DNA from 4 places in the Anoxybacillus sp. B2M1 genome. Region 3 is predicted to be linked to each of the others. Evidence: riboswitches for the same ligand, from Rfam matches in the RefSeq annotation. Region 3 holds a riboswitch; each other region holds the start of a gene.
What was found. Region 3 has a riboswitch for cobalamin ahead of GFC28_RS04315 ((2Fe-2S) ferredoxin domain-containing protein). Riboswitches for the same ligand answer to the same signal wherever they lie in the genome.
Positions count from the first base shown of each region.

Region 1: linked by a shared signal. The riboswitch ahead of GFC28_RS09465 (ribonucleoside-diphosphate reductase subunit alpha) and the one ahead of GFC28_RS04315 ((2Fe-2S) ferredoxin domain-containing protein) in region 3 are both predicted to bind cobalamin.
Region 2: linked by a shared signal. The riboswitch ahead of GFC28_RS00430 (ABC transporter substrate-binding protein) and the one ahead of GFC28_RS04315 ((2Fe-2S) ferredoxin domain-containing protein) in region 3 are both predicted to bind cobalamin.
Region 4: linked by a shared signal. The riboswitch ahead of metE (5-methyltetrahydropteroyltriglutamate--homocysteine S-methyltransferase) and the one ahead of GFC28_RS04315 ((2Fe-2S) ferredoxin domain-containing protein) in region 3 are both predicted to bind cobalamin.

Region 1 is NZ_CP015435.1:1,965,795-1,969,546, forward strand. Features, by position in the region: gene GFC28_RS09455 (carbon starvation CstA family protein) at 1-34, opposite strand, end outside; gene GFC28_RS09460 (hypothetical protein) at 354-815, shown strand; cobalamin riboswitch at 961-1,157, shown strand; gene GFC28_RS09465 (ribonucleoside-diphosphate reductase subunit alpha) at 1,283-3,523, shown strand; gene GFC28_RS09470 (ribonucleotide-diphosphate reductase subunit beta) at 3,541-3,752, shown strand, end outside.
Region 2 is NZ_CP015435.1:75,833-79,584, forward strand. Features, by position in the region: gene GFC28_RS00420 (ABC transporter ATP-binding protein) at 1-306, opposite strand, end outside; gene GFC28_RS00425 (PH domain-containing protein) at 702-1,316, shown strand; cobalamin riboswitch at 1,532-1,745, shown strand; gene GFC28_RS00430 (ABC transporter substrate-binding protein) at 1,883-2,848, shown strand; gene GFC28_RS00435 (FecCD family ABC transporter permease) at 2,814-3,752, shown strand, end outside.
Region 3 is NZ_CP015435.1:881,784-885,535, reverse strand. Features, by position in the region: gene ubiB (2-polyprenylphenol 6-hydroxylase) at 1-762, shown strand, start outside; gene rraA (ribonuclease E activity regulator RraA) at 1,248-1,727, shown strand; cobalamin riboswitch at 1,792-1,982, shown strand; gene GFC28_RS04315 ((2Fe-2S) ferredoxin domain-containing protein) at 2,113-2,502, shown strand; gene GFC28_RS04310 (energy-coupling factor ABC transporter permease) at 2,499-3,239, shown strand; gene GFC28_RS04305 (energy-coupling factor ABC transporter substrate-binding protein) at 3,243-3,527, shown strand; gene cbiQ (cobalt ECF transporter T component CbiQ) at 3,524-3,752, shown strand, end outside.
Region 4 is NZ_CP015435.1:2,074,067-2,077,818, forward strand. Features, by position in the region: gene metE (5-methyltetrahydropteroyltriglutamate--homocysteine S-methyltransferase) at 1-1,760, opposite strand, end outside; cobalamin riboswitch at 2,063-2,243, opposite strand; cobalamin riboswitch at 2,705-2,909, shown strand; gene GFC28_RS10105 (hypothetical protein) at 3,096-3,338, shown strand; gene mmgD (citrate synthase) at 3,362-3,752, shown strand, end outside.

The DNA.
Region 1 (3,752 bases), 1.1 Mb from region 3:
ATCCCCAAATCACGATTGATTTAACCGCTTTCAAAATCCTCTCCCCCTTTGCACTAAAAAATTATCCTCTACTCACAGTGATTATACTAACTATTCTGAAAAGTTACCCAAATATTTTCTTAACATGAACAAAACTAGACATAACATGTCAAATTACACACCTAACATGCACCATTTTCAAATTCCCGATCTCAATAGGAACAAAATGTATATTTTCAATAAAATGTAATTATATAAACTGTAAAAAGCGGAAATGATAAAAATAAGGCAGGGCTCTTTTTCTATATACGAGGCGATATAGGATATAGTCGATGATCAACAAATAAAATCCATTAGTAAAGGGTTAAGAAAACGTGAAAGCAATTGAACGGTTGTTATGGAGTATTGCTTTACCAGGATTCGGACAGCTTTTGAATCAAAAGTATTTCAAAGGAACCATCTTTATTTTATTAGAATTTATTGTAAACTCTCAATCCCGATTTAATGAAGCCATTCGCCTGAGCTTTTTGGGAAAAACAATCGAAGCAACCCAAGTCATTGATTTTCAATGGCTTATGTTTTATCCATGTTTGTATTTTTTTGCAATGTGGGATGCTTATAAAGATGCTGACGGTGGTCGCTCTCCTTACGCTTTTCTTCCATTCGTTTTTTCAGCTTATTTTGTCACAGTTGGACTGATGTACTCTTCCCGCGTTACCATCTTCGGCATTTTTTTTGGACCAATTTGGCTGCCAATGCTCTCAGTTATTCCTGGTGTGCTCACCGGTTTACTGATTCGCTCGCTGCTTATTAAATTTCTCCCACTTCAAAAATAAACGCGCCGATCGAGCGCGTTTTTTATTTTTCCACTTCAGAAATATTATAGTTGAATTTTCCATTGATTTATTATATGATGATACCAGCGCAACTAACAAACACAATATATTGTATCGGAGAACAAAAACAAAAACTATATATAGTAGAACAAACCACAAGTAAAGGTGTCCCTTAGGACTTAATAGGGAATCTGGTGTAAATCCAGAACTGCCCCCGCAACTGTATGTGCGGACGAAATGGAAGCTCCACTGTATACGAAAGCTTATACGGCGCGTATACGGGAAGGATCCAAAGTAGGAAGAAGCACAAGTCAGGAGACCTGCCTTGCTTGTTTCGTTTCACATTCTTCGGGGAGGGAGAAGATGAAGCGATGGTTTAAGAAGGGAAGTTTTATTCCTTTTTATACTATCGTTTCATCCACTCAATCCGGAGTGGATTTTTTTATTGGAAAGAGGAGGAGCCGATAATGACGTTTACTTTTCAAACCGTTTCTCAAGAAGAATTGATTGCCTGGATTCATGATCTTACAAATGAATTTCCTCATCTAGACACATCCGAATATATCAAGCGTGTGCTTCGCATGATTCAAAACAAAGACACTGCGTCCTTCGAACAAATGGCAAATGATTGCATTCTTGAGGGACTTTCATATATTAGCGAAGCAGAACCAGACTGGACCTTTGTTTGCGCCCGCATTTATTTACAGAAGCTTTATCACGAAGCAGCTCAAAATCGCGGTTATCATCCAAAAGAACGCTACGGTGATTTTTACGAGCTGGTCGCTTCTCTCGTTTCCAAGGGAGTTTACAACCATTCTTTGCTTGATGATTATGAAAAAGAAGAAATTAAAAAGATTGGAGCGATCATCAATCCAGAAAAAGACAAGCTATTTACCTATATCGGTCTCCGCACGCTTGCAGATCGCTATCTTGCCCGTGATTATGAAAGAAATTTATATGAACTGCCGCAAGAGCGCTTTCTCATCATCGCGATGACATTGATGGCCAAAGAGCCAAAAACGCAGCGACTTGCCTTTATCCGAGAAGCATACTGGGCATTAAGCAATTTATATATGACGGTTGCCACTCCGACTTTAGCCAATGCAGGAAAAAACTATGGTCAGCTATCAAGCTGCTTTATCGATACGATTGATGACAGCTTGCAAGGTATTTACGACAGCAATACCGATATTGCTAACCTTTCCAAGGCAGGAGGCGGCATTGGCGTCTATCTCGGAAAGATTCGCAGCCGCGGCAGCGATATTAAAGGATTTAAAGGGATTTCATCCGGCGTGATTCCATGGATGAAGCAATTGAATAACACCGCTGTCAGCGTCGATCAGCTTGGCCAAAGAAAAGGAGCCATCTCTGTCTACTTAGACGTGTGGCATAAAGATATTTTTGCTTTTTTAGATGCCAAATTAAACAATGGCGATGAACGGATGAGAACACACGATTTATTCACAGGCGTTTGCATCCCTGATTTATTTATGGAGCAAGTAGAAAAACGCGGAGATTGGTATTTATTTGATCCACACGAAATACGACAAATCATGGGATTCAGTCTAGAAGACTTTTATGATGAAGAAAACGGGGACGGCAGTTTTCGTCAAAAATATTGGGAATGCGTTCAAGAAAAGCGCCTTTCAAAAGAGAAAGTTCCAGCTATTGAAATTATGAAAAGCATTATGCGCAGCCAGCTAGAATCAGGCACACCATTTATGTTTTATCGCGATGAAGTGAATCGAAAAAATCCGAACCCCCATCTCGGCATGATTTATTGTAGCAACCTTTGCACTGAAATTGCCCAAAATCAAAGCCCGACCGTGATGGAAAAACAATATGTAAAAGATGGAAAAATCATCATTGAAAAAATCCCTGGCGATTTTGTCGTCTGCAACCTATCGTCGATCAATTTAGCTAAAGCCGTTATGGACGATGTGCTTGAACGGCTCGTTCCTATTCAAATGCGCATGCTTGATAACGTGATTGACTTAAACCAAATCCCTGTTTTGCAGGCACAGTTGACGAATCAAAAATATCGGGCTGTCGGACTAGGCACATTTGGATGGCATCATTTGCTCGCTTTAAAAGGCATTCGCTGGGAATCAGAAGAGGCCGTTCACTATGCGGACGAGCTTTATGAAAAAATTGCTTATCTCACTATTCAAGCAAGCATGGAGCTTGCTCAAGAAAAAGGCAGTTACCCAGCGTTTTCTGGATCTGATTGGCAGACAGGGGCCTATTTCGATAAACGTGGCTACAACACTTCCAAATGGATTCATCTGAAAGAAAACGTAGCTAAACATGGAATGCGCAACGGCTATGTGATGGCGATTGCTCCCAATGCTTCGACATCGATTATTGCCGGCAGTACCGCCAGCATTGATCCGATCTTTTTGAAGATGTATGCCGAAGAAAAAAAAGATTATAAGATTCCAGTTACAGCGCCAGACTTAAACGAAAAAACAACTTGGTACTATAAATCAGCCTATCATATTGACCAGCATTGGAGCATTCAACAAAACGCGATGCGGCAGCGCCATATTGACCAATCGATCTCATTCAATTTTTACGTAATGAACACCATTAAAGCAAAGGATTTATTAGCCCTTCATCTTGCCGCTTGGAAATCCGGTTTAAAAACAACCTATTATGTTCGTTCAACATCAAGCAACATTGAAGAATGTGAATCATGCGCAAGTTAATATAAGGAGGAGTTATGATGACATCTGCTTTAACGAAACGAATCATTATGGACCCTGAAGCGCCCAACCGTTCCACGCGAATCATCAACGGACGATGCTCGAATGTGCTCAATTGGGACGATATTGCCTATCCGTGGGCATATGCTAAATATAAACGAATGCTCGCCAATTTTTGGACACCGTTTGAAATTAATATGTCCCAAGATGTCAAGCAATTTCCATTATTAAC
Region 2 (3,752 bases), 810 kb from region 3:
ACGATGACGATCATAGTAAGGAATGCTCAAATGCAGCAGCTTCTGCCATACTTGTTCTCTTATTCTTGATACAACCGTTTCTCCTGTATAGTTAATCAAGTAGATGGAGAAGCCTCTAGCGATTGTTTGCGCAATAAAGGCGCCAACAAGCAAAATGATCGTCGTTTTATTTAATGATGAAACGGTGAAGCCGTCGATCATTTTTTTCGTAAATTGCGGAATCGTTAAGCTGACGATGGAAGACGCCACGCTTAAGAATAGCGCAATAATCATGATCATTTTAGACGGCTTCGTTGCTTGAATCATCCGGATAAACGAGCGCCAGTCTGCTTTTTCTTCTAATGATTGCTTTTCCACGATTTGATCACCACTCTTTTTGCCATGATTTTTTATGCTGTCGTGTATGTATTGTACTTGATGTTTATGAACAGAATATGAACTTTGGGACATCATCATAAATATATTATAGCACTCGCAGCGCTTCTTGATCCTGTGACAAGGCACGGAGGCTTCAGCGAAGAATGACGTTTGTAAAAAACTGTATTCGACAGCGTTCTATGATCTGCCTCCATCTGTAAAAAAAAGGATTGTGCTTTTGAATCGGCTATAAATCCATTTTTTATTTTTTCTGTTTATCGGGTCTGGAAAGCAAATGGATGGTATAATGGGATTGTAGGAAAAGAAAAGGGAGGAGATGCTGGATGTTTGGCAAAGTTGCTGCTGATGTTCTCGGATTAAGTGATATCGGCTCTGTCATTAAACCCGAAAATTATGATAAAGTGGACGCAGACGATTATGTGATGCATGAAGATGAAGAAAAGATTTATTTTTTGATTAAGTCCAAATCAGATGAATATTGCTTTACTAACCGAGCGCTTATTCATTTAGATGGGACGAGCGCGACAAGTAAAAAGCGAACGCTGCGCCGTTATGATTACTATAAGCATCCAATTGCCGGCGTATCGCTTGAGACGGCAGGCACGGTCGATTTAGATGTAGAGATTAAATTTACTATCGGATCGGAGCACTATTCGATTGATGTGCATAAAAAGCATCTGGAAGAAGTGAAAGATTTATATAAAGCGCTTTTGAAAATTTCGGAAATTTGCCATGAAAATGAAACAACGCTCGACTTTGCGCGAAAAAGCCTCGATGTTGCCTCCTCTGTGCTAGGGCGTGTTGCCAGCACTCCAAACAGCATTGCTGAACAGTTTAAAGAGCTAAATCAAATCGCGTTCAACTGGCTTGTTGAGACGAAGAAGCAGTATACAGTAAAAGAGTTTGGGGATGTATTTGAACGCTATATTAACAATTAATGGCGATCCAAACGACTCGAATGGCGATAAACTGCTGTTCGAGTCGTTTTTGCGGTAAGTCGGTGGATGTGCTTTCATCACGCCAATGCGTTAAAAAATGAGATCCATATAATATAGAGACGGGAAAAATGGCGAATTCCGTCATTTTTTTGTTGCCAAACAGCCTTTCGTCCTTTAATATTGTAACTGTCAATTGTTCGATTATTTTTTACAATTGTATATCGATGCAGAAGGGTGCCGAAGTGAGCGAATCGCTAGTAGGCTTAATAGGGAATCTGGTGCGAATCCAGAACTGTCCCCGCAACTGTAAATGCTGACGAAATGAAATAACCACTGTGCGGTATTGATGGGCAAGCTGTTGGCCGCATGGGAAGGTTCAAAGTAGGATGAAGCATAAGTCAGTAGACCTGCCCTGACTGCTCGATGTTTCCAATCTTCGGGGGGTGAGATGGCGAAACGGCAAAAGGTGGCTATTATGCTGCCACAACTCTATGGTTTGTCGTTTCTTGCTCATTCCGTCCGGGATGGGCATTTTTTAATTTATATGTGCAGGAGGAGAAACCATGATGAAGCAACTGAGGTATTATACGTGGCTGCTTGTGTTGATGCTGACGTTCGGCCTTCTTGCCGCGTGCGGTAATCAAGAAACAGACAAATCCACTCATTCATCCAATGCGAAGCAAGAAGCAACAGCTGCTTTCCCGGTAACCGTTAAGGACGGATTAGGGGAAGAGGTCACGATTCAGTCCGAACCGAAAAAAATCGTTTCGTTAATTCCGAGCAATACGGAAATTGCCTATGAACTTGGTTTAGGAGAGAAAATTGTTGGCGTCAGTGATTTTGATAACTATCCGGAAGATGTAAAAAACAAAGAAAAAATTGGTGGCATGGAGTTTAACGTGGAGAAAATTATTTCACTCAAGCCTGATTTAGTGCTTGCTCACGCATCGAGTGCCCATAATTCGCGGGACGGCCTGCAGCAGCTGAAGGATGCGGGAATTACAGTGCTTGTTGTGAACGATGCCAAAACATTTGATGATGTTTACCATTCGATCCAATTAATTGGACAAGCAACAGGGACAACGAAAAAAGCCGATCAAATTGTCAACCAGATGAAATCAAAGCTTGAAGCCATCAAGGAAAAAGCAAAAAACGTGAAAAATCCAGTAAAAGTATGGGTGGAAGTGCAGCCGGCGCCACAAATTTATACAGCAGGAAAGGGAACGTTTATCAATGACATGCTGCAAGTGATTTCAGCAGAAAACGTGGCTGGCGATCAAGAAGGATGGCCGATGTTTACGGAAGAAAAAGCGGTAGCGCTCAATCCGGATGTGATTGTTGTCACGTATGGAGACTATGTGAAGGATGCTGTAAAGCAAGTGATGGCACGGCCGGCGTGGAAGGACGTTTCGGCGGTTAAAAATCAACGCGTATATGAGGTGAATTCTGATTTAGTCACAAGATCAGGCCCACGCCTTGTTGAAGGGGTAGAGGAACTTGCCAAAGTCATTTATCCGGAAATCTTTAAATAATATGATTGCCTACATCATCGCTCTTACAGCGGTGGTCGTGTGCATTTTGTTAGGGATATCGATAGGCTCACTATCGATTCCCTTTTCGTCTATTATTGACATTTTTTTAGAGCAATGGTGGGGAATTGCGCCGTCCCCTGACATTCCTGATACGCTTGTGCAAATTGTGATGGCCATCCGCTTGCCGCGCGTTGTTTTAGCGTTTTTAGTCGGCGCTTCCCTTTCGTTGGCGGGAGCGGCGTTTCAAGGATTGCTAAAAAATCCATTGGCTGATCCTTACACGCTCGGAGTATCATCGGGCGCGTCAGTCGGAGCGGTCGTCGTTTTGTTCTTTCATCTGCAATTGCCGTGGTTTGGATCGTTTACATTACCAATCATGAGCATTGCGTTTGGGTTGCTGACTCTTTTTCTCGTTTTGTTTTTTACTCGCGCCGTCGATCCGCGCATGTCAGTGGAAACGATCATTTTAACCGGAATTATTTTCAGCGCATTTTTCAGCGCGTTGATCTCGCTTATGATTGCGCTGACAGGAGAGGAACTGCGGCAAATTATTACTTGGCTGATGGGAAGCGTCGCGATGCGAAGCTGGAAATATGTTGTCATGATGCTTCCGTTTTTTATAATAGGATGTTTGCTGTTATTAGTGAATCACCGCGAGTTAAACGCTTTTGCCTTTGGTGAAGAGGCAGCTGCTCACATAGGTGTCCATGTTGCCAAGCGCAAGCTGGTCATTTTAATCGGCGCTTCCTTATTAACAGGGGCGGCTGTTGCTGTGTCGGGGGCGATTGGCTTTGTGGGCTTGGTCGTTCCTCATATGATTCGTCTTGTTGCGGGACCGAATCATCGCTTGCTTTTACCGCTATCGCTTTTATATGGGGGCGCTTTTTTAGTGCTAGCCGATTTA
Region 3 (3,752 bases):
GATTTTGGGATGACCGGGCGTCTGACGCCAGATATGAAATATCACTTTTCTTCGTTAGTGATTGCTTTAATGCGTCATAATACAGACGGAATTATAAAATCGCTGTATCAAATGGGGCTTGTTCCTGAGCATGTCGATGTATCGCGATTGCATGAGGATATCGAACAATTAAGAGAGAAATACTACAATGTTCCGCTCAGCCAAATCAGTCTTGGCGAGGCGCTTCATGATTTGTTTCATGTTGCCTTTCAACACTCTATTCGCATTCCGAAGGATTTAACCCTTCTGGGGAAGGCGTTGCTAACAGTGGAAGGCGTAGCAGAGCAGTTAGATCCGGAGCTGAACATCCTCAATATTGCTGAACCGTTCGGCCGCCAACTATTAAAGGAGCGATTGCATCCTAAGCATCTAACCGAAGAAGTATGGAAGCGCGTGTTCAATTATGGAGAAATGTTGCTGGATCTCCCTAAGAACGTGAAGGAGTTAACGGCATTTATTAAACAAGGAAAGCTGCATTTGAAAATGGATATTCCTGAATGGCCGCTTTTTTTAAAAAAATTAGATCAAATTAGCAATCGCTTATCCTTCAGTATTGTGCTGCTGTCCTTCAGCATTATTATGGCAGGGATTATTATTGGCGCTTCTTTAGGTAGGCAATCGACTTTACTCTGGAAAATTCCAGCGATTGAGATTGGGTTTGGTATCGCCTCTTTGATGTTTTTATGGCTGTTATATTTAATTTATAGATCAGGACGGTTTTAGCTGTTGACCTAATCGCTGGTGGTAGATTCACTTGTTTTATTCTCGTGCTGTATAAAATGGAGAGCCACGGCCAGAAGATAGGCCGCTGACTTGTCTCGGTCACGCCAAAGCGTGCTGTCGAAACCTGCTTATATAGGGACTGCCTGCAGAGGCTCGACTAGAATGTGTTACGATAATAATTTTATGTAAACAATCAGGTGTGCTGATGATCCAATAAAAACCATTGGCATTACTTGATTCCCAGCTTTTCTGCCGTAGTCGGCAAGCAAATGACTTGCCGACTGGGCATGCATATGGCGGAAAAGCTTGTGTCTAGCTCAATCATTCCATATTTTTAGTAAAATGATCATCCACACTTGCGGGAAACCATATTAGTTCTTCTTATTTCACCGTTCCTCTGTTTTTTTTGACGGATTTTGCAGGATTTTTTTTCAAAATGTCAAAAGGATTTAATAGACAAAGAAAAATGGGGGAAGGGAAATTAAATGAAGACAGCAGATTTATGTGATCAATTTTTGTCGGAGCTGCAAGTGTGCCAATTACCGTTGCATTCTTATGGCGGAAAAACAGAGTTTTCCGGACCGATTGCCACTGTTGAGGTATTCGAGGACAATGTGCTCGTTCGCGAAGCGCTAGAAACCATTCCGGCAGGCACGGTGTTAGTTGTTGATGGAAAAGGTTCGCGAAATTGTGCATTGCTCGGAGATCGTCTGGCACAAATCGCTTGTGAACGAGGACTTGCAGGCGTGATTGTCCATGGTTGCATTCGCGATTCAGCTGAAATTGCGCAAATGCCGCTTGGCGTAATCGCTCTTGGGACATGCCCTGTCAAAAGCAAAAAAGAAGGGAAAGGGGCGCGTGATCGCGTTCTTGAATTCGGGGGCGTACGTTGGGAGCCGGGCGCGCATGTGTATGTTGATAGCGATGGAGTTGTTGTCGCTAAAACAAAACTGTTCGAAAAATAAAAATGGTTGACTTTTTTCGAAAATTCATCATATCATTGTGGAGGAACAACTAAATCATTGAATCGTTTGCTAAAGCAAGTAAGGTGCCTTTCTCTATTGGGACAGGCTTAAAAGGGAAGTACGGTGAAAAGCCGTCACGGTACCCGCCACTGTGATGAGGAGCTTCATTGCATCATGTCACTGAAGGAAACTTCGGGAAGGCGCAATGAAGCGATGACTCTAAGTCAGGAGACCTGCCTTATTTGCTCGGCCGGATACCTACGGGATTATAGGTAGACGTGCGGGGGAATGGTATACATATGCATTTGTGATTGGCCGTATGCATTTTTCTGCACCTCTATCGATAGAGGTGCTTTTTTATTTCATCAAAAAGGAGAGGATCGGTGTGACAACGTGGAATTTAACTGGAGTAAAGCATCACGTATTGATCTGTAACGGCGGCAGCTGCATGCGAAAAGGCGGAGAGGAGGTGACAATCGCCATTCGTGATGAAATTGCGCGGCTGGAATTGGACAGCACTGTACACACAACGAGAACGCGCTGCAATGGCCGCTGTAATGATGCGTGCGTAGTAATCGTGTATCCGCAAGGAGTTTGGTACAAGGGGGTGACGCCGGATAAAGGAAGAGAGCTTGTCCAAACACATTTAAAAGATGGTGATCCTTTAAAAGATATCGTCACCTATCAGTATGGAGAAGATGGATTATCGATGTGCCATCCAACAGCTGCGGTTGGCATTACTAAAAAAGCTAGCATCAAGGAGGAGAGGGTATGAAGCAATGGAAGTTTCTGTTGCTGCTATGTGGCCTTGTTGTTTATTTTACTGTCAATAGCGGCACACCAGCCTATGCTATGCATATTATGGAAGGATTTTTGCCGATGAAATGGGCGCTATTTTGGTGGATTGTTTTTCTGCCGTTTTTCATCGCAGGAGTGCGATCGCTAATGAAGATCACAAAGCGCCATCCTGAATTAAAATTGTTGATTGCGCTTTCAGGAGCTTTTACCTTTGTACTTTCGGCGTTAAAAATCCCATCGGTGACAGGAAGCAGCTCCCATCCGACTGGAGTCGGGCTCGGGGCCGTCTTATTTGGTCCACTAATAATGACGGTGATGGGGAGCATCGTTCTGTTATTCCAGACGTTACTACTGGCGCATGGGGGATTGACGACATTAGGAGCGAACGCGATGTCAATGGCGGTATGCGGTCCGCTAGTAGCATACGGGGTGTATCGTATAGGAAAAAGGTATAACATTTCGCAGCGATTTGTCATTTTTTTAGCCGCTTTTCTTTCTGACTTGGCCACATATGTAGTTACATCATGGCAATTGGCGCTTGCTTTTCCCGATACAACAGGAGGAGTAGTAGCTTCATTTCTTAAATTTGCCGGAATTTTTGCGATTACGCAAATACCGCTCGCGATCACCGAAGGGCTGCTGACTGTTGTTGTGTGGAACTTTTTATCTACTTACAGCAGTCGAGAGCTGAATCAACTTCAGAAAGGAGCCTAGCAGATGAAGCGAAATCTATTGCTTATTGTTCTTGCTTTTGTATTAGCTGCCGCCCCCTTGCTATTGGTTCGCCATTCGGATTTTAGCGGTACAGATGATCAAGCGGAAAAAGCGATTCAAACGATCGTCCCGGATTATAAGCCTTGGTTTGAGACGATCTTTTCACCGCCGGGCGGGGAAGTGGAAACATTGTTATTTTCTTTGCAAGCCGCGCTTGGCGCCGGGGTGATTGGCTATATTATCGGCGTTTATAAAGGTCGAGCCGGTCGAAGAGATGAAGCGGAATGATTCGGCATTTTGACATGATTGCCTATCATAATCGTCTGCGCCGTCTGCGGCCTGAACAAAAGACTTTATTCTCTTTTCTCTTGCTTTTGAACACTATGGTAGGAAGCAGAGGAACGCATCTTTTTATTATTTTCTGGCTAGCCATATGGACGATTGGGTATGCAGGTGTTTCTTGGAAAGTATATGTAAAAACGTTGGGAATGGTCATCCTTTTCCTTTTAATTA
Region 4 (3,752 bases), 1.2 Mb from region 3:
AACGCAAGGGCAATTTGCTCCGCTACTTTATGTCGAGGCAGATCATCACGAACAAATGACCAATTTAAAATAGTGACAGGACCTGTGAGCATTCCTTTAACTATTTTTTCTGTTAACGATTGTGCGTATACACTTTCCTTAACCGTCATCGGCTGCAAAAATTCGACATCGCCGTATATAATCGGCGGGCGAACGCAGCGCGAACCATATGATTGCACCCATCCATTTTCAGTAAAGGCAAAGCCCCCTAATTTTTCGGCGAAAAATTCGACCATATCGGTTCTTTCAAATTCACCGTGCACCAAAACATCTAATCCTATTTTTTCTTGAATGTCGATCCATCTCTTAATTTCTGCTTCAATAAAGCGCTCATATTGTGGCTGGCTCCACTCGCCTTTTTTGAGCTTTTGGCGCGCTTTCCGCACTTCTGCTGTCTGTGGAAAACTGCCAATTGTTGTCGTTGGCAATATTGGAAGCTGGCTTATTTCTTGCTGCTTCTTTTGCCGTACCAAATAGGATGATGCTCTCTCAAGCTGCGCCTTCGTTAGGTTCTCGCACTCCTTGTGCACGTTCGCATTATATCTTGAAGCATCCTTTTTCCATAAATGAAGCGCTTGTTGATTTTGAGCATAATAATGAGCGCGCTTTCCTTGGCCATCGATGAATCGTTCTGTTAAATACACAAGCTCCTCCAGCTTTTCGTCAGCAAATGCCAGCATCTGCTGCAAGTTCAAAGGCAATGTTTTTTCGTATGTTGTCGTAACAGGGACATGCAGCAAGCTATTTGATGGCTGCAGCCATAACCGTTCAGATGGGACAGAATGCAAAATTTTTTCCACGAGACGGCTGGCTGCCGACAGGTCAGTCCGCCAAATATTGCGTCCATCAATCACCCCTGCCGCTAGCACTTTATCTTCTGGAAAACCGCTCTTCGATAAATGGCGCAAATTTTTCTCTAGGCCATAAACAAAATCAAGGCCAATCCCGCTAACAGGAAGTTTCATTAGTTCTTCATACCAGTCTACTGCCTCAAAGTATGTCTGCAACATCATCTTTAAGTTAGGAGCAGCTTGAGGCAACCGCTCATAAACAGATACAAATTCCTCCATCTCTTTTTTGGTTAAGGAAGTAGCAAGAATGGGTTCATCAATCTGTATCCATTTTACCCCCTCGCGCTCCAGCTCCTTTAGTATTTGCTCATAAAGCGGAAGCAGCAATGATAGAAAATAGGAAAATTGCTTTTCATCATAGCCTTTGGAAAGCTTCATAAACGTATAAGGTCCGATCAAAACAGGTTTTCCTTCAACTCCTAATTTCTCCTTCGCTTCCCGAAAATCCTTTAATGGTTTGTTTTCTGTTATATGCAGGCGGGAGCTTTGTTCCTTGCTCCATTCTGGAACAATGTAATGATAATTGGTGTTAAACCATTTCGTCATTTCGCATGCTGGTGCTTTTTCATTGCCGCGCGCCATCGCGAAATAAACTGAGAGAGGAACCTCTCCCCCCTGATAATCGAAACGTTCAGGAATGAAACCAAACATAGCCGCTGTATCAAGCATATGATCATAAAGGGTAAAGTCGCCAACCGGCACAAGATCAATCCCTATTTCCCGCTGCTTTTTGATATGGTTTAGCCGAATGGACTGCATCGTGTCCAAAAAAATTTTTTCGTCTATCTCTCCATTCCAGAAAGATTCTAATGCTTTTTTCCACTCTCGTTTTTCCCCAATACGTGGATAGCCAAGATTGCTTGATTTCATTTCCTCGTTCTCTCCTATCATTTTATTTTTATCGTTTTTCCACTCTCTACCTGATCTTTAGGCGGGACTTGCCTGATAGGAAATCTATGTTGTCCATTCGATGGCTCGGTTTCCCGTTCATCCTTCCAGCTGAGTTGCTCTTCTCCTCACATCTCCCCGCATTCACCGCGATTTGACGTCATATTTCTTTTTCCGAATAATAAAAAAGCATTCCTAACGCTCCAACGGAAGCTAGAAATGCCATAAAAAAGGATTAATCCCTTTGTCCATGATGAACACCTCCCTATCCTCCGTAGGTAAAAGCAGTGTTGTCAGAACAGGCAGGTCTCCTGACTTAAGGATCATTGCTTTCCGCTCGCCTTCCCAATCTTTGATCAGTGGCAGTAAAGCGGAAAGCTCCTCTATTACAGTGGCGGGACCGTGCCGGAATCTCACCGGTCTTCCCTTTTCATCCGCAGGGAGCCTTGGACTGGGCCATTTAGTCTTGACTCACCTTTGGAACCTGTTCCCACATTTATTTTCTTGTTCGCCAAGAAAAAAACGCTTCAAACCTCCATTCTAAGCCTGTCATGAAGTATCAGAAAAATTTTACAATAACCCTATCATTCTTCGAAAAAATTGTCAAGGAGATTAAGTCTTCTGATTCATGGCGCAAATCTAATTTCGACAGAAGTCGATCGCTTTTATTAAGATTAATCATTCAAAAAGAGCATTCCGGTTTCAAAGCGTAACAAGTATCAACCAATAAGCTGTAGACCGTGTTGTTCGAATGCTCAACCGTCGAAATCGGAGCATCACCTTCTCATTTTTTATCCTTAAGTTATATCTAGATAACTTTCATGATCGAACACTGTCGGAAGCAGCCCAGGCCACCTGTTAGAAAGTTAAGAATTTTTTTGTTTTCGTCTCAGAAAAAATATGATATAGTGAACTTGAAAATTGAATAACGTTGGTTAGGATCAGGTACCGGTAAGCAAAAGAGCGCTTGACCGGTTTAAAAGGGAAGTTCGGTGCAAATCCGACGCTGTCCCGCAACTGTAAATGGGAGCAACCTGCCAAAACCACTGTTGAATGCTTGACATATCAACGGGAAGGGGCTAGGAAGCGATGAACATAAGCCAGGAGACCTGCCTGATTCGGTCCACACCAAAAACCTACGAGGATAGGGGGTGTTGAGGAAGCGGAAAAACATATGTTTTTTTGTATATGTTTTTCATAGGGGATCGTATGCGCTTTTTCAGCATCTTCATTTGCGAAGATGCTTTTTTTATTTGCTTCAAGCGCATGTCCATCATTCGAATCGTATCGGAACTTGAGAACGAAAGGACAGACATCATGCACAACACATTCGGAACAAAGCAATATTTTTTGGAAGCGTTTAAGCAAACGGTCATGAACAATTTTACAAAACATCCACCCGTTTCTTTAATGGATCTGTACGATCATTATCAATCGGAAATTGCCGTCCGCCTCCCTTTGTCAGAACAGCCATCATGCCGTGCTAATTTGCAGCAAGCATATCAAGAAATACGACAAGAACTTGTTTTCAGCAAGGAGTCGGCCGACGAAAGCAAATGATTTTAAATTAAGGAGGGATCTTTTTGGAATTTCGTCCAGGATTAGAAGAAATCATAGCGGCTGAAACGAAAATTTCATTTCTTGATGTGGAGAATGAAGAAATCGTCATCCGGGGATATGATCTGATCAAGCTTGCAGAAACCAAAACATATACCGAGGCAGCACATCTGCTTATTGAAGGAAAACTACCGTCACAGCCAGAAAAAGAGCGCTTTGAAATGCAGCTTCACACACAAAGAACACTGCCGCAAGAACTGGTGAAAATTTTGAAGCAGCTGCCGCAAACTACCCATCCGATGGATGCACTGCGAACCGGTATTTCCGTTTTAGCCAGCTTTGACCCACATCTCGATGAACGAACAGAAGCGGCTAATAAAGAAAAAGCGATTAAGCTTTTGGCTCAAGTACCTGCCA